One region of the Ramlibacter sp. bp-362 genome, then DNA from elsewhere that is predicted to be linked to it. Evidence: predicted binding sites of a transcription regulator. Region 1 holds the regulator's gene; the other holds the start of a gene.

What was found. The regulator sigma-54, encoded in region 1, starts transcription at its own class of promoters, with help from an activator protein. The targets are predictions, from matches to a motif close to TGGCANGNAANCTGCTTT.
Region 2: a site for sigma-54 is predicted at 5,478-5,495, ahead of ACY0MJ_RS03325 (pilin). Genes of this name have one in related genera too.

What each region holds. Positions count from the first base shown of each region.
Region 1 covers NZ_JBUDXE010000016.1:47,465-56,148, reverse strand. Annotated here, with positions in the region: gene ACY0MJ_RS18940 (THUMP domain-containing class I SAM-dependent RNA methyltransferase) at 1-946, opposite strand, end outside; gene ACY0MJ_RS18935 (RNA polymerase factor sigma-54) at 943-2,454, opposite strand; gene lptB (LPS export ABC transporter ATP-binding protein) at 2,469-3,254, opposite strand; gene lptA (lipopolysaccharide transport periplasmic protein LptA) at 3,254-3,874, opposite strand; gene ACY0MJ_RS18920 (thiol:disulfide interchange protein DsbA/DsbL) at 3,978-4,628, opposite strand; gene ACY0MJ_RS18915 (SPOR domain-containing protein) at 4,701-5,348, opposite strand; gene argS (arginine--tRNA ligase) at 5,351-7,024, opposite strand; gene ACY0MJ_RS18905 (DUF2214 family protein) at 7,207-7,662, opposite strand; gene ACY0MJ_RS18900 (LysR family transcriptional regulator) at 7,659-8,591, opposite strand; gene ACY0MJ_RS18895 (amino acid ABC transporter substrate-binding protein) at 8,683-8,684, shown strand, end outside.
Region 2 covers NZ_JBUDXE010000002.1:175,224-183,907, forward strand. Annotated here, with positions in the region: gene ACY0MJ_RS03305 (glycosyltransferase) at 1-1,515, opposite strand, end outside; gene ACY0MJ_RS03310 (hypothetical protein) at 1,529-2,719, opposite strand; gene ACY0MJ_RS03315 (hypothetical protein) at 2,726-3,559, opposite strand; gene ACY0MJ_RS03320 (glycosyltransferase family 2 protein) at 3,556-4,776, opposite strand; gene ACY0MJ_RS03325 (pilin) at 4,888-5,409, opposite strand; gene ACY0MJ_RS03330 (GspE/PulE family protein) at 5,554-7,962, opposite strand; gene ACY0MJ_RS03335 (3',5'-cyclic-nucleotide phosphodiesterase) at 7,959-8,684, opposite strand, start outside.

The DNA.
Region 1 (8,684 bases):
CCTCGATCCGTTCTCCGTAGGGCGGGTTGACCAGCATCACGCCGGGCCCGTCGCCGGGCGGCATGCGCTGCAGGGCGTCGCCGCCGCGCAGCTGCACGGCCTCGGCCACGCCGGCGCGCTGCGCGTTGCGCTGCGCGAAATCGACCATGCGGAAGGCGACGTCGCTGCCGAACACCGGCGCCGCCGGGGCGCGCCGCGCCGCCTGGGCCTCGCCCTTGAGCGCGAGCCAGTCGGCGGCCGTGTGCGGCTTCAGCCGCTCGAAGCCGAAGCGGCGCAGCAGCCCCGGGGCGATGTTGCAGGCGACCTGCGCCGCCTCGATCGCGATCGTGCCGCTGCCGCAGCAGGGGTCGTACAGCGGCACGCTGCCGTCCCAGCCGCTCGCCGCGATCATCGCCGCGGCCAGCGTCTCCTTCAGCGGCGCCTCGCCCTTGTCCTCGCGCCAGCCGCGCTTGAACAGCGGCTCGCCCGAGGTGTCGATGTAGAGCGTCACCGTGTCGGCGGACAGGTGCGCGAACACGCGCACCGCCGGCCGCTGCGTGTCGACGTCCGGGCGCACGCCGCCGCGGGCGCGGAAGCGGTCGGCCACCGCGTCCTTGATGCGCAGCGCCGCGAAGTTCAGGCTCTTCAGCGGGCTCTGGTGCGCCGTGATTTCCACCTTGAAGCTGTCGCGCGTGCCGAACCACTCTTCCCAGGGCACGGCCGCGGCGGCCTCGTAGAGGTCCTGCTCGGCGCGGTAGGGCAGGTGCGCCAGCTGCACCAGCACGCGCTGCGCGAGGCGGCTGTGCAGGTTGAGCTTCATCACCTCGGGCCAGGTCGCGAGCAGCTGCACGCCGCCGCGGGCGCTGCGCGGCTCGCGCGCGCCGCCGCCGCAGACGCGCGCCACCTCCTCGAGCAGGAAGGCTTCGACGCCGCCGGCGCAGGGCAGGAACAGTCGCAGGTCTCTCACAGGGCCTTCCGCAGGTTGGCCGGCGCGATGCGCAGCGCCTCCCGGTACTTGGCGACGGTGCGGCGGGCGCACTCGATGCCCTGCTCCTTGAGCATCTCGGAGATCTGGTTGTCCGACAGCGGCTTCGCCGCGTCCTCGGCGGCGATGATCTGCCGGATCAGCGCGCGCACGGCGGTGCTGGAGGCGTTGCCGCCGGTTTCCGTGCCGAGCGCGGAGCCGAAGAAGTACTTCAGCTCGAAGGTCCCGAAAGGCGTGGCCATGTACTTGTGGGTGGTCACGCGCGAGATCGTGGATTCGTGCAGGCCCAGCTCGTCCGCGATCTCGCGCAGCACGAGCGGCCGCATCGCGAGCTCGCCGTGGATGAAGAAGTTGCGCTGGCGCTCGACGATCGCCGTGGACACGCGCAGGATGGTGTCGAAGCGCTGCTGGATGTTCTTGATGAACCAGCGCGCCTCCTGCAGCCGCTGCTGCAGGGCGTGGTGGCCCTCGCCGCGGTGCGCCTTGAGCGCGCCGGCATAGACGTCGTGCACGCGCAGGCGCGGCAGCACGTCGGGATTGATCTGCACGCGGAACTGCGCGCGGGTGCCGCTGCCGGCCTGCGTGACGATCACGTCCGGCACCACCACGTTGCGCTCCACGTCGATGAAGCGCCGGCCCGGTTTGGGCTCCAGCCGCGTGATGAGCGCGATGGCCGACTTGACCTCTCCCTCGCTGCCGCCGCACATCTGCGCGAGACGCTTCACGTCGCGCTTCGCGAGCAGGTCGATCGGCTGCTGGCAGACCTTGATCGCGATCGGGCACAGCGCGTGGTCCGGCGCGTCGTCCTGCAGGGCGCGCAGCTGCAGCATCAGGCATTCGGCCAGGTTGCGCGCGCCCACGCCCGGGGGGTCCAGGTTCTGCAGCAGGCGCAGCGCCACGGTGAAGCGGTGCAGCAGTTCCTCCTGCTGCTCGTGGTCCTCCGCCGGCGCGAGGCTGGCGGCGATCTCCTCCAGCGCTTCCTCCAGGTAGCCGTCGTCGTTGAGCGACTCGATCAGGTAGCGCAGCGCGACCCGGTCCTCCTCCGACAGCCGCAGGGCCAGCGCCTGCCGGTGCAGCCAGGACTGCAGCGACTCGTTGCCGCGGGCCAGTTCGGTGGCATCGACGTCGTCTTCGCTGCCGTGCGCGTTGCTGCGCGGCGGCGCCTCGCCGCCCCATTCGCCGTCGTCGGGCACCGTCTCCGTGCTGCCGTCGCCGTCCCAGCTGGGATCGGCGTCCTCCGCCGGCGCGGCCGCGGCCTCGTCTGCCTCGTGCTCGCCGTCGTCGTCGCGCACGCGCGCGTCGCTGGTCGGGATGCCGAATTCCTCGCCGGATTCGTCGGCCTGCAGCTCCAGGAAGGGGTTCTCGTCCAGCATTTGCTGGACTTCCTGCGCCAGCTCCAGCGTCGACAGCTGCAGCAGGCGGATCGACTGCTGCAACTGGGGCGTCAGCGCCAGGTGCTGCGAAATGCGTAGAGACAGCCCCTGCTTCATGCTGCCGGCGGGGCCTACATGCGGAAGTGCTCGCCGAGGTAGACCCGGCGCACGTCGGCGTTGTTCACGATCTCGGCCGGCGTGCCCTGCGCCAGGACGCGGCCCTCGCTGATGATGTACGCGTGGTCGCAGATGCCCAGCGTCTCGCGGACGTTGTGGTCCGTGATGAGCACGCCGATGCCGCGCGACTTGAGGAAGCCGATGATGCGCTGGATCTCGATCACGGCGATGGGGTCGATGCCGGCGAAGGGCTCGTCCAGCAGGATGAACCGCGGCTGCGTCGCCAGCGCCCGCGCGATCTCCACGCGCCGCCGCTCGCCGCCGGACAGCGCCACGGCCGGCGAGTCGCGCAGGTGGTCCACCCGCAGGTCCTGCAGCAGCGCCGTCAGGCGCCGCTCGATCTCGGCGCGCGCCAGCGGCCGGCCGGCCTCGTCGCGCTGCAGCTCCAGCACGGCCCGCACGTTGTCCTGCACGTTGAGCTTGCGGAAGATCGAGGCTTCCTGCGGCAGGTAGGACAGGCCCAGGCGCGAGCGCCGGTGGATCGGCATGTGCTCCACGGCGCGGCCGTCGATGGCGATCTCGCCGCCGTCGCAGCGCACCAGGCCCACGATCATGTAGAACGAGGTGGTCTTGCCGGCGCCGTTGGGGCCCAGCAGGCCCACGACCTCGCCCTTGTCCACCTCCAGCGACACGTCCTGCACCACCTTGCGGCCGCCGTAGGACTTGCGCAGGTGCCGCGCTTCCAGCCGGCTCGCCACCGCCACCGGCGGCTGGGCCTGCACCGTCTCCGCGTCGCCCATCAGCGGCTCCCCGGCGGCAGGGTGGTGCTGGGACGCAGGCTGGCGGGCGGCGCCGCGGGCGTGGCCGGCGCCGAGGCGCTGGGACGCGGCGCGATCGTCGCGCGCACGCGGCCGCCCGGGTTGGACGGCGTCGCGCCGGCGATGGCGGCGCCCTCCACGGTGAACTGGTCGTTGCTGTTGTCGTAGACGATCACGGAGCCGCTGGTCTCGTCGCTCACGGTGGCGCCGCGCAGGCGCCGCATCTCCGCGCGGCCGATGAACTTCACGCGGTCGGCGCGGCCGTCGTACTCGATGGTCTCCGCCTCGCCCTCGATGGTCTCGTCCACCCCGTCGCGCTTCTGGCGGAAGTAGGCCTGCTTGCCCGGCGCCGCCGTGACGACGCCGAACTGGTAGCCCTCGGGGTCCTGCTTCACGGTCAGCTTCGCCCCGCGGATCACGATGGTGCCCTTGGTCACCACCACGTTGCCGGTGAAGACGCTCGTCTGCTTGAGGTCGTCGTAGCGCAGCGCGTCGGCCTCGACGTTCATGGGCTTGTTGCGGTCGGCCTTTTCGGCCGCGGCGGGCAGGGCCGCGGCGGCGAGGGCCAGCGCGAGGCCGGCGAGGAGAACGTTGTTCTTCATGAGGGCACGAATCTTGCTGGCATTGTAGCGAGCATGGACGAAAAAGCCCGCTCGCGCGGGCTTTGGACTGGCACGCGGGCGGCGTGCGTGCGGTTTGTCCGCCCTACTTGCCCCGGCGCACCTCGCCGACGAGGTAGTCGACGACCTGCAGGGCACGGTCCATGCTGCCGGCCATGGTGGCGTCGGTGTACCAGCGGCCCGCCACGCCCAGCGCGGGCACGCCGTCCACCTGGTACTGGTCCTGCAGCTGCTTGGCGCGGCGGGCCTTGGTGGAGACCGAGAAGGAGTTGTACAGCTCCTGGAACTTCGCGCGGTCGAGGCCGTTCTTCTGCGCGAAGGCGAGGATGCTGTCCTCGCGGTTGGTCGGCTGGCGCTCCACGTGGATCGCGTGGAAGACCTTGGAGTGGAGCTCGTCGACCTTGCCCATGGCCTCCAGCGTGTAGTACAGGCGCTGCTGCGGCACGAAGTCGTCGCGGAAGGCCACGGGCGCGCGGCGGAAGGCGACGTCGGCGGGGATGGTCTTGAGCCACGCGTTCAGCTTGGGCTCGAAGGCGTTGCAGTGCGGGCAGCTGTACCAGAAGAATTCGACGACCTCGATCTTGCCGGCCGGCGCTTCCACGGGCGCCTTCGTGTCGAGGGCGCGGAAGTCCTTGCCCTCTTCCGGCCGGCGCTGCGCCGATGCCACGCCCGGCCAGCCCAGGGCGGAGGCGCCCAGCACACCGGCCGTGGCGGCCGCAAACTCGCGTCGTTTCATTTCCTTGGTTCTCCTTGAACTGCGTCAGAGCGGGCGCGCCGGGGGATGGTTCCTCCGCCTGGCGGCGCGGCGCTACCGCTGGACGCGCACCAGCGCGGTGTCGAAGCCGCCGGCGTCCAGCTTTTCCTTCTGGCGGTCGGCGTCGTCCTTGCTGTTGAACGGGCCCACGCGCACGCGATAGACCTGCCGGCCCGACTGCTCGCGCTCGGTCACCTTGGCCTCGATGCCCATGAGGGACAGCTTGGCGCGCTGCGCCTCGGCGTCCTCCGGCGTGCGGAAGGCGCCGGCCTGCACGAAGTAGATGAAGGGGTCGTTGCCGCCGCCGGCGCGCGCCGCGGCGAGGTCGCCCAGCGGGTCGGCGGGCGCCGGCCGGCCCAGCACCGCCGGGGCGTCCGGGCCCTTGTCGCGGCCCTTTTCGGCTTCCTTCGTCGCGCCCGGGGCCGACTCCGAGGCCTTGGCCGCCGGGGGCGGCATCGCGATGCCCGGGGCGGGCGGCAGGGCCTTGGCCGGGTTCTTGCCGTACAGGGGCGCGTTGGGATCCCAGTTCTGGTTCTTGCGCGACTCCGCCGCGTCCTGTTCCGCGGAGCGGCTGGGGCCCTTGTTCAGGAACGGGACGGGCACCTTGGTGACGTAGACCGCCACCGCGAGGGCGGCGGCGAGGCCCAGGACCACCCCGATGATGATGCCGACGAAGACGTTGCCGCTTTGCTTGTGTTTCATGCTCACATCTTGTGCGGGGCACCCACCCCGAGCACAGCCAGGCCATTGTGCAACACCTGCGCGCAGGCGGCCACGAGGGCCAGGCGCGCCAGCTTCAGCTTCTCGTCGTCCACCAGGATGCGCTCGCTGTCGTAGTAGCTGTGGTAGGCGGCGGCCAGCTCGCGCAGGTAGAAGGTGACGTCGTGCGGCGCGAAATCGGCCGCGGCGGCGGTGAGCATCTCCGGGTAGCGCGCCAGCTGCAGCATCAGGTTCAACGCGGCGGGGTGCTCCAGGGACGACAGGTCGGCGCCGGCCAGCGTCGCCGGGTCGCCGCCCCAGGCGGCCAGCACCGAGCTGATGCGGGCGTGCGCGTACTGCACGTAGTAGACCGGGTTGTCGTTGTTCTGCGCCAGCGCCAGGTCGACGTCGAACACGTATTCGGTGTCGGGCTTGCGCGACAGCAGGAAGAAGCGCACGGCGTCCTTGCTGGTCCACTCCACCAGGTCGCGCAGGGTCACGTAGCTGCCGGCGCGCTTGGAGATCTTCACCTCCTCGCCGCCGCGCATCACGCGCACCATGGTGTGCAGCACGTAGTCGGGGTAGCCCTCGGGGATGCCGACGCCGGCGGCCTGCAGGCCCGCGCGCACGCGGGCGATGGTGCCGTGGTGGTCGGTGCCCTGGATGTTCACCACCTTGGTGAAGCCGCGCTCCCACTTGCTGATGTGGTAGGCGACGTCGGGGACGAAGTAGGTGTAGCTGCCGTCGCCCTTGCGCATCACCCGGTCCTTGTCGTCGCCGTAGTCGGTGGACTTCAGCCACAGCGCGCCGTCCTGCTCGTAGGTCTTGCCGGCGTCGCGCAGGCGCTGCACCACGGCGTCGACCTTGCCGCTGGTGTAGAGGCTGGACTCGAGGTAGTAGTTGTCGAAGCGCACGGCGAAGGACTGCAGGTCGAGGTCCTGCTCGTGCCGCAGGTAGGCCACGGCGAACAGGCGCATGCCGTCGAGGTCCTCGACGTCGCCGCTGGCGGTGAACTCGCGGTCGTCCGACTTGACCGTCTTCCTCGCGAGGAAGTCGTCGGCGATGTCCTGGATGTAGTCGCCGTTGTAGGCGGCTTCCGGCCAGCCGGCGTCTCCGGGCTTGAGGCCGCGGGCGCGCGCCTGCACGCTGGTGGCGAGCGTCTGGATCTGCACGCCGGCGTCGTTGTAGTAGAACTCGCGCCAGACGTTCCAGCCCTGCGTGGCGTAGAGATTGCAGATCGCGTCGCCCAGGGCCGCCTGGCGGCCGTGGCCCACGTGCAGCGGTCCGGTGGGGTTGGCGGAGACGAATTCCACGAGCACGCGCCGGCCGTGCAGCGGCTGCTGGCCGAAGCCGGCGCCGGCGGCCAGCACTTCGCGCACCACCTGCTGCTTGGCGGCGGTCTTCAGGCGGATGTTCAGGAAGCCGGGTCCGGCGATCTCGACCGCATCGACCCATTGGCCGAAGGCCGGCGTGGCCAGCAGGCTCTCGCGCAGGGCTTCCGCGACCTGGCGCGGGTTGCGCTTGAGCGGCTTGGCCAGCTGCATCGCCGCGGTGCAGGCCAGGTCGCCGTGCGCGGCCACCTTGGGCAGCTCGAACGCCGCCTTCGCCCCCGCCCCCGGCGACAGCTGTTCCAGCCCGGCCGCGAGCGCGGCGAGCAATTCCTGTTTGGCTTGGAGCATCGGGGGATTTTAAGTGGCGGGGTCGGGTGGGGTTCGGCGTCGGGAAGGGGGGATGCGGTGGGGTTCGCTCCGCTCACCTTCCGCGGCGTTGCCGCGCCACCCTACGCGGGCCCGGCCCTCCGCCGCCGTAGGGTGGCGCGGCGGCACGCCGCGGAAGGTGAGCGCGAGCGAACCCCACCGGTTCACCGTCCGCCGAAGCCCCGCGCGAGGAAGACCGCGGCCAACGGAATGACGGGGATGATGTGCGCCTGGAGCATCACCAGCTTGCGCACCTTGCGCACCTCCTCCGGCGCCGGCAGCGCGCCCGAGGCGCGCAGCGCCTTGCGCCAGCGGATGAAGCGCAGCGTCGGCACGATGGAAATGAGCGCCGCGAGCAGGAACAGCCCGATCTTCACGTGCAGCAGCCAGTTGCCCCAGTACCAGAACGCGCCCTTGGCGCCCAGGTAGATCCGCAGCAGCCCCGTCGCCAGCACCGTCACCGCGGCGATGCCGTAGATGCGGTCCACCCGCACCAGGCGCTCGACGATGTCGGCGTTCATCCACTCGGGCCGGCAGATCGCCGCCTCGCTGCTGATGAAGACGACCAGGGCCAGGATGGCCGAGATGTGCAGGAAGGCGAGGATGGCTTCTTGGGTCATGGCTTGGGGCCCGCGCGCCAGAACTGCGGCTGGGCGTAGTGGTCCTTGAGGTAGTCGATCCACAGCCGCACCCGCAGCGGCAGGTGCTTGCGCTGCGGGAACACGATGTAGATCCCGTTGGGCGGCGCCGCGAATTCCGCCAGCACCTCCACCAGGCGGCCGTCGGCGATCTCCTGCTCGACCTCCCAAGTGCTGCGCCAGGCGATGCCGTAGCCTTGCAGGCACCAGCCGTGCAGCACCTGCCCGTCCGAGCAGTCGAGCGGCCCGCCCGGCTTCAGGTGCACCAGCTCGGGCTCGCCGCCCTCGCGCGGCAGCGAGAACGCCCAGCCGCGGGTCTGCGAGGCATCGCTGGACAGCGTCAGGCAGTCGAACTTGAGCAGGTCTTCGGGACGCGCAGGCGTGCCGTGCCGGCGCAGGTAGTCGGGCGTGGCGACGCACAGGCGCCGGTTGTCCGCCAGCCGCACGCTCACGAGCGAGGAGTCGGGGAAGTCGCCCACGCGCACGGCGCAGTCGAAGCCCTCGCCGGCCAGGTCGACGACCCGGTCGCTCAGGTTCAGCGAGATCGTCACCTCCCGGTGCAGCTCGCGGAAGCGCGGGATCAGGGGCGCCACGTGGCGGCGGCCGAAGCCGGCCGGCGCCGTGATGCGCAGGTGGCCGGCCGCCTTGACGCCGCCGGCGCTGACGCTGGCCTCGGCGTTGGCCAGGTCGGCCAGCAGGCGCTGGCAGTCCTCCAGGAAGGCGCTGCCCTCGTGCGTGAGCGTGATGCGGCGCGTGGTGCGCACCAGCAGCTTGACGCCCAGCCGCTCCTCCAGCGCGTCGAGCCGCCGGCCCATGATCGCCGGCGCCACGCCCTCGGCCCGGGCGGCGGCCGTCAGGCTGCCCTTGGTGGCGACCGAGACGAAGGATTCGAGCTGCTTGAGCTTGTCCATGGCGCGCCGATCATACGGGCGGGTCAGCCCCGATGGCATGCTAACGCCCGGCGGCTACACTCGGCGGCGAACACAACCGTCGGAGACAGACAT
Region 2 (8,684 bases), on a different contig from region 1:
CTCGGCCTCGTGACGTGCCGTGACGGAGCCCGTCAACGCGTACTCCTGCAGGAGCCGCGCATGGTGCAGGTCGTGGCCGTAGTACAGGATCCTCGCGCGGGTGCGCCGGCGCAGTTGCGGCAGGAAGTCCGGGGCCACGGTGGGGCGGCTCAGCAGAACGTAGTCCAGGCGCGGACCGTTCGTCTCCAGCCAGTCCGCGAAGTTGTCCCTGAGCTCGTCGCCCACCAGCACCTCGATGCCGGCCTGCTGCAGCCAGTCGGTGTATTCCGGATCGAAGGACTGGTCGTGCGGCCAGAACTTCACGACGAGCCCCAGCTTCACGAGCGCGCGAAGGATGCACCACATGGAGCGGGAACCGGCGTCGCGGTCCGGCTGCGGGACGAAGTGGTCCACCACCAGGATCATCTTCCGGCCGACGGGACGGTCGTGGGAACGCAGCGGCTCCCAGAACTGGTCTCCATGCTCGGCGCGCAGCACCTCCTGCCAGCGCTCCCGGAACTTCTTCTGGTTGACCACGTGGTAGGCCTTGACGCCGCTCGTGACATCCTTTCCGTGCGAGATGCCTTCGTGGTGCACCACCAGCGACTGCGGCTGGTACATCACGCGCTTGCCCGCGGCGCGGATGCGGAACGCAAGGTCGGTGTCCTCCCAGTAGGCGGGCACGTAGGCCTCGTCGAACCCGCCCAGCGAACGGAACAGCGCGGCGGGGACCAGCAGCGACGCGCCCGAGCAGTAATCGGCTTCCCGGACGTAGTTGAACATGCTGCGCTCGGGCGAGGCCAGCCTTCCGAAGTTGTCCGCCGCGCCGTTGCGCCAGACCACGCCGCCAGCCTCCTGCAGTCGGCCGTTCGGAAACACCAGCATGGAGCCCACCAGGCCGCAATCCGGGCGGGCGTCGAACAGGGCCAGCATGCTGTCCAGCCAGCCCGGCATCACTTCCGTGTCGTTGTTCAGGAAGTGGAGGTACTGCCCGCGCGCCGCCCGCGCGGCGGCGTTGCAGGAGCGGATGAATCCGAGGTTCGAGGGATGCACCATGAAGCGCAATCCCTCGATCTCCCGCAAGCGCAGGATCTCGGGGTCGCCGGAGGCATCTTCCGCGACGATCACCTCGATCGACGCCTTGGGCATGTTCTCGTGGATGGAGCGCAGGCAGGCCAGCGTGTGCCTGATGTTCCCGTAGGCCGGGATGATGATCGACACCAGCGGGGACGGCGGCTGCGGAAAGCGGATCGCGGCCAGCACTTCGGGAATCCGCGCTTCCACGATGGGCGCCACCCGGATGTCGATCCGGCGCCCGCGGTTCTCGCGCTTCCAGAGCTCGTAGTTCCGGTCGCCCTTGAAGATCCACCCCGTCATGCGATAGACGACATATGCGATGCGGTTCTTCCACTTGACCGGGAGGGGCACGAAGACGTAGCCGACATGCGCCGCCTTGCGCAGCCAGGTGCGCAAGACGCTGGCCATCGGCTGCGCGGGAACCGCCGGCGTGGAGGGTGTAGCGTCCTTGTGCATCATGGCAGGCCCAAGCCTAGATCTCCCGCTCCCAGGGCATTCCCGATCGCCCGCGGATGTTGCCACAGTCGATCCGCGACTTTCCCGCGAGCACGTCGTCCTTCTTTCCGACCAGCACGGGATTCAGCGCGCGAAAGTACTTGTAGTACACATCGCCGTCGTCGTACACGTAGACCTTCATCTCCGCCTGCATGTAGCTGCGCACCTCGCCGGCGGGCAGCGCGAGGCTGGGGCCGTCGCCATTCGCGGGCAGGAAGCGCGGGCACTGCTTTTCCAGCGCGGCGAACACCGCGTCGTAGCGGTGCCCGTACGCCGCCGGTTGCGAGCCTGGTGCGACGCGGCGCAGGTCGCACAGCCAGAAGCCGGCTTGCGCACGCTGCTTCTCCGTCTTTTCTTCCAGTCCCATGCTCGCCAGGCTGCGCGAGTGCAGGAAGCGGCAGGCCTGGGGCTGCGCGAAGCCCAGGCCGTAAGGAGCCAGTTGGCTGGCTATGACTTCGGAGACCTTGGCATCGGGCAGCAGCGCCTCGGTCAAGAAGCCGGGAATCGCCGGCACGAGCAGGCGCAGCTTGCCTCGTGCCTGCGCCAGGAAGGCTGCCGTGCGTTCGCTGTTGAATTGCCCCGTGCCGGGCGCGGGTGCGCTGGCCAGGTTCATCCAGCGCGACTGAGGGTGGAACTGCGGGATCAGCAGCGAATAGCTGATGACCGACATGGTCACGTAGGTGGCTGGTTCCGCCTTCACCTCCGGTGGCAGGTCCACCTGGAAATACGGCGGCTCCTTCCACTCGGCCAGCCCCCAGGCCTGCCATGGCGCGCTCTGCTGCAGGGCGAACGCCTGCAGGGCCACCATGCCCGCCGCCAGCGTGAGCCGCAGGGAGCGGGTCACCGGCAAGCGCCAGGCCAGCCCGACGCACACGGGCCCCACCAGGAGCAAGCCCGGAAGGAAATACCGGCCGTTCCCCGAAGTCCCCAGCCAGGGAACGAAGGCCACGGCCAGGGCCGCCGCCAGGACGAAGACCGTGGCAGGCGCGCCGGCATTCCCGCCGCGCGCACGCAGGCGCATGCAGAGCAGCAGGACCAACAGGAGCAGCGCGAACACCCAACGGAAATCCGGCGCCATCATTTCCACGTACACGTGGCTGTCCGGCGAAGCCATCGCGACAGGCCTCAGCAGCGCCGCCAGCCAGGTGTCGGGCTCGAATCGGTTCATCGCGCGTCAGCCCATTCCCGCCCAGCGGCGCAGGGGCTCGAACCAATGGTGGTAGAACGGAAAGATCGGGTTGCCGAAGGAGCGCCACAACAGCCAGCCCCACCAGCCATAGAGCGCCGCAAAACCCAGCAAGGTCGCCGCGCCGCCCAGGGCGATCGCCATCACCCGCTGCCTCCATCCGTGGCCGCACAGCCACCACAGCCCCGGCATCAGGATGGCGAGCGGCCCGTTGCTCAATTTGGCCGCCACCGCGGCGCCCGCGCACAGGCCCGAGAACAGCACCAGCCGGCGCACCGTCGCTGCATCGCGGCCCTCGGCCGGCATCGCCTCCACGGCCAGCGCCACCGCCCACACCAGCGGCGCGGCGGCCAGCAGGTCGTTCATCGTGGCGTCCAGCACCGACAGGGCCACGCCCGTCAGGAAAGCCAGGGCCACGCCGAGCACGCGCATCGCCGCGTCGAACCAGGTCGCGCCGGGCATGCAGGCGCGCGCCAGCAGCCACACGGGCGGCGCGAGCAGCAGGCCTTGCAGCGCCGCCAGCGCCACGCCCACGGCCACGCCGGACCAGCCCGCGGCCGCCATCCGGTACAGCGGCCAATAGAGGTAGGGGAAGGTGTAGGACTGGTAGCCCGCCGCGACGAAATCGAGGTCGAAGCGAGGCTGCTGCGCGGTCCAGCCCAGGTAGATGTGGTGGTTCAGCGCGTCCGAGCCCAGGCCCAGCTCGCCCTGCGACAGCGGAACCGCCACGAAGCAGGCCACGGTCAGCAGGCAGACCAGCAGCCCCTCCCAGCGCAGCAGGCCTGCGAGCGCCGATGGGCGTGCGGCTGCCGCCTGGTTCACGGCTGGCCCGTCCTGCCCTGGCGCTCCGCCGAAGTCCAGTTGAAGTTCAGCGCGCCGGCGAACAGCGAGCCGGCCGCGACTTGCGCGCCCAGGATCATGAGCGTCACGGCGGGAATGGCGACCCGCATGGTCTGCTCGGGATCCAGGGCCCCGAAGCCGGCCGCGCCCCAGTCGAGGGTCAGACCCACGGACACGGCCAGTCCCAGCAGGATGAAAAGCAGTCCTGCCAGCAAGCCGGTCTCGATCTTCAGGAAGGGCGACAGGCGGGCCAGCCAGCGCTGGGAAGGCACCACGCCCGAGACGATGCCGATCCATTTCGTCAGCAACGCCAGCTGGATCAGTTGCCCGCCCAGCACGGTGGCGGCGGCCATGTAGAGGAGGGAGTGCACCCCGAGCACCCGGGCCGCCGCCCCGAAGGCGAAACCCGCCAGCCCCAGCAGCATGAGCAGCATGCCGGGGTACAGGAACAACCAGCGGGGGCAGAACAGCAGCAGGAAGCGCAGGTGCCGCCAGCCGTCGCGCCAGGTGCGCAAGTGCGGCGGGCGGTCGCGTCCGTCGGGGCGCAGGGTGGTCGGCACTTCCTCGATCGCCAGGCCGGCCAAGGCCGCCTTGGCCACCATTTCGCTGGCGAACTCCATCCCCGGCGAGACCAGCCCCAGGCCCAGCATGGCCTCGCGGGAAAAGCCGCGCAGCCCGCAATGGAAGTCGCCGATCGGCACGCGGAAGAAGAGGCGCCCGATGAAACTCAGCACCGGGTTGCCCAGGTAGCGATGCAGCCACGGCATCGCGCCGGGCGCGATGCCGCCCTGGAACCGGTTGCCCATCACCAGCTGGGCGCCGCCGCGCAGCCGCTCGACGAACGCCCGCAGGTTGGAGAAATCGTAGCTGTCGTCGGCATCGCCCATCACGACGAAGCGCCCGCGCGCTGCCGCGATGCCCGCGCCCAGCGCCGCGCCATAGCCGCGCCGGGGCACGTCGATCACCCGCGCGCCGGCCTGCCGTGCCAGTGCCTGCGAGCCATCGGTGGAGCCGTTGTCCGCCACCAGCACCTCGCCCGCCACCCCCGCGGCCTGCAGGAACCCGAGGGCAGCACCCACGCAACGCCCGACGGTGCGCGCCTCGTTCAGGCAGGGCACGAGCACCGTCAGTTCGAGCGCGGAGGCACCCGGCTCCGCATGCAGGGGCAGGACGGCCGGCTCGGCGACAGGGGCGATCATGGGTGCCATTTGCTCTTGAAATCAGCGCCGCGAAAAAGGGGCGAGCGGCCCGAAGGCCGCTCGCTTGCAGTCAGATGGCCTCACCCCCTCAGAGGATGAGGCCGGCGTTCATCAGCCCTGGCCGCGGCAGGAACCGGGCAGGTACTTCGAAGCCACGGTGGTTTCCTTGATCTGGGTGGCGGGAGCCGGGCCAGGCGTGCCGGTCGCCGTGCCGCCGCAGATCCACTTGCCGATCAGCTTGCCGGCCGCGATGGCGTCGCCGTTCTGCTGTTGCGGGACCATGACGACCACGCCACCGGCGGTGCCGTCGACCTTGTTGTTCACGGCCTGGCTTTCGACCAGGATTTCGCCCAGGTCGGTCGTGTTGACCGACTTGACGTACTTCGTCTGGGCGGCGGTGGAGGTCACTTCGCAGCCCCACTTGCCGCCCTCGGGCAGCGTGTCGGACGAGGACTGGACCACTTCCGTGATCGACGTGCGGCAGGCCGAGCCCGCCAGGATCACTTCGGACATCTTGGCGCGGATGGTGTAGTCCTGGTAAGCCGGCAGGGCGACGGCGGCCAGAATACCGATGATCGCGACCACGATCATCAGTTCGATCAGGGTGAAACCCTTCTGGATAGCACGCTTCATTGGGACCTCCATGTTGAAGAAGCGAGGAGGTAGTGCAAGGGGCGTGCCAACCGGTTTTCGTGAACTAGTTGGCAGGTTCTAGGCCCTGTGGCGCCACTCGACCGACATTCCGCGTCCATCCGCCTGACAAATTTCGTCAGTCCACTAGCGGATGCAGACAGAACGGACCTGCTTCAAGTCGGTCAGGCCGATCATGATCTTCTCCATCCCGTCCATCTTGAGCGTGCGCATCCCGCCGGCGACGGCCGCCACGAAGATGTCGGCGACCCGGGCGCGTTCCTGGATCAGGCGCTTGATCTCGTCGTCGGCCACGAGCAGCTCGTGCAGCCCGACGCGCCCCTTGTAGCCGCTCTTGTTGCACTTCTCGCAGCCGACGGCGCGGTGGAACTTCAGCTGGCCGTCCTGGCCGTAGGTTTCCACCCACTGCTCGTACAGCTTCTGGGCCTCGCCGCCGGGGTCGTCCTTCCAGGCCTGCGTGTTCTTCAGGTCCAGCGCGTATTCGTTGATGAAGCCGCGCAGTTCCTCGTGCGAGGGCACGTACGCTTCCTTGCAGTCGCACAGGCGCTTGGCCAGGCGCTGCGCCAGGATGCCCAGCAGCGCGTCGGCGAAGTTGAACGGGTCCATGCCCATGTCCAGCAGGCGGGTCACCGATTCGGGCGCGGAGTTGGTGTGCAGCGTGGAGAACACCAGGTGGCCGGTGAGCGAGGCCTCGATGCCCATGCCCACCGTTTCCTTGTCGCGCGACTCGCCCACCATGATGATGTCCGGATCCGCCCGCAGGAAGGCGCGCATCACCAGGGCGAAGTCGATGCCGGCCTTCTTGTTCACCTGCACCTGGCGCAAACCCTTCTGCGTGATTTCCACCGGGTCCTCGGCTGTCCAGATCTTGGTATCCGGCGTGTTGAGGAACTTCAGGATGGAGTGCAGCGTGGTCGTCTTGCCGGAACCGGTCGGGCCGCAGACGTAGAACAGGCCGTAGGGCTTGCTCACCGTGCGCACCAGGTTGTCCTTGTTGTGCTCCGTGAGCCCCAGCTTCTCCAGCGGGATCGGTTCGCCGGCGGCCAGGATACGCATCACGACGTCCTCGACGCCGCCGGCCGAGGGAATCGTCGCCACGCGCAGCTCGATGTCCAGCGGGCCGAACTTCTTGAACTTGATCTTGCCGTCCTGCGGCTTGCGCTTCTCGGAGATGTCGAGGTCGCACATGATCTTCAGCCGCGTGACCATGGCCTGGCGGAAGTGCGCCGGCACCTCGACGTAGGGCACCAGCGTGCCGTCGATGCGGAAGCGGATGCCGGTCTTGAGCTTGCCCGGCAGCGGCTCGATGTGGATGTCGGAGGCGCGCTGGTTGTACGCGTCGATGATGACCTTGTTGACGAACTTGACCAGCTCGTTGTCGGCGGCGGCGGATTCGAGCGAGCTGTCCTCGCCGCCCTCGTCGTCGACCGGCGAGGACAGGTCGGCCAGCAGCTCCTCCACCGACTGGCCGCTGTCCTGCGAACCCCACAGCTGGTTGAGCGTCTGGTTGAAGTCGGTCTGCGTCGTGACGCGCCAGGCGATGCGGCCATGGCGCGGGAACACCTGCGGCACGACCCGCGAGCCGCGCACCGCCTCCGGGTCCAGGCACATGACGACCAGTCCGTCGGGGCCTTCCTCCAGCGGGATCCAGCCCTGCTCCATCACGAACTCGGGCTTGAGGGCGCCCTGCAGCGCGTCCACGCGCAGCCGCCCCGGATTGGAGGGCTCGTAGGGCACGCCGAAGAACTTGGCGAGCGAGGGCCCGATCTGCGCCGGCTTGATCGAGAACTGCTCGATCAGCACCTGCTCCACCGGCACGGCGTCCTCGCGGGCCTGCAGCACCGCGCGCTGCAGCTCCTCCTGCGTCAGCACGCCATCGGCGATCAGGCCGTCGTACTTGGTCGCCTTGCGGCGGGTGCCTTCCAGCTCGCGCTGCACGCGCTGGTGGATCGCGGTCGCCAGCGTCTTGCAAAGCTGCGTCGCGCCTTCGACCTCCAGATCGCCGAACGGCTGGTCGCTCTTGTTGTTGATCACCTGCAGCACGCCGTGCAGCACCTCGCCGTCGAGGATGGGCACGACCAGCATCTGCTTGGTGCGGTAGCCGGAGCGCTTGTCCACCTCCTTCAGGAAGGACAGGCTCGGGTGGATGCGCTTGAGGGCCGCGTCGTCGTAGACGTCGGAGATGTTCACCAGCTCCTTCGACAGCGCCACGTAGCCGGCGATCGACTGCGCGGTGATCGGCAGCTTGAGGTCGCGGCTGGTGTTCAGCCCGGTCTTGACCTTGGAGACGATGGCCGTGCGGTCCTCGTTGACGGCGTACAGGGTCAGCCGGTCGGCGTTGAACAGGCGGCAGATGTCCTGGCTCGCCTCCAGCATGATCTCGTCGATGTGCTCGGTGGCGTGGATGCGCGTGGTGACCGCCTGCAGCTGGCGGAAGAACAGCGCCTCGAAGGAGATGCCCCGCTTGTCGGGCGGCAGCTGCTGCGAGTTCAGGAACTCCTGCTCGCTGTCCCGCCCCTTCAGGACGGCGCTCACAGCTCGAACTCCTGGCCCGCGCGCAGCCAGCGGATGTCGTGGCTCACGTCGGGGCCGAAGGGTTGCGTCTGGTCGAAGCGTTGCACCTCGCTCATGATCAGCTCGGTCTCCGCCGGTTTGGTGTGGGTGATGAAGATCGGGAAGCGCTTGTCCCGGGAGATGCAGTCCAGTTCCGCGGCGAGCGCCAGCGGCGACAGGTGGAGGCTGCGCCGCGCGAGGTCCTGCTCGCGGTTGCTGAAGGCGGTCTCGATCACCAGGGCGGCGACGTCCAGCTGGTTGATGCGGTTCCAGAACGCCGGGTTGCGCTCGGTGTCGCCGGTGAACACCCAGCAGCCCTGGCCCGCCGTGACCGCGTAGCCGCAGGCGGGCACCGTGTGCACCGCCGGCAGCACCTCCACCGTCTTGTCCCCGAATTCCAGCACCTGGCCGACCTGCACCTCGCGGAAGGCGACGAAGGGCGCCTGGGGCGAGGGGATGCGGCTGAAGTCGGGCCAGATCACGTTGTTGAAGATGTGCGCCTTCAGCGCCGCGATGGTGCCCGGCAGCGCATGCACCTGGATCGGCTCGGACAGCTGGGAAGCCACCGCGTCGATCATCAGCGGCAGCGCCGCGACGTGGTCCAGGTGGGAGTGGGTCAGCAGCACGTGGCGGATGCCGCGCATTTCCTCCAGGGCGAGGTCGCCGACGCCCGTGCCGGCGTCCACCAGCACGTCCCCGTCGAT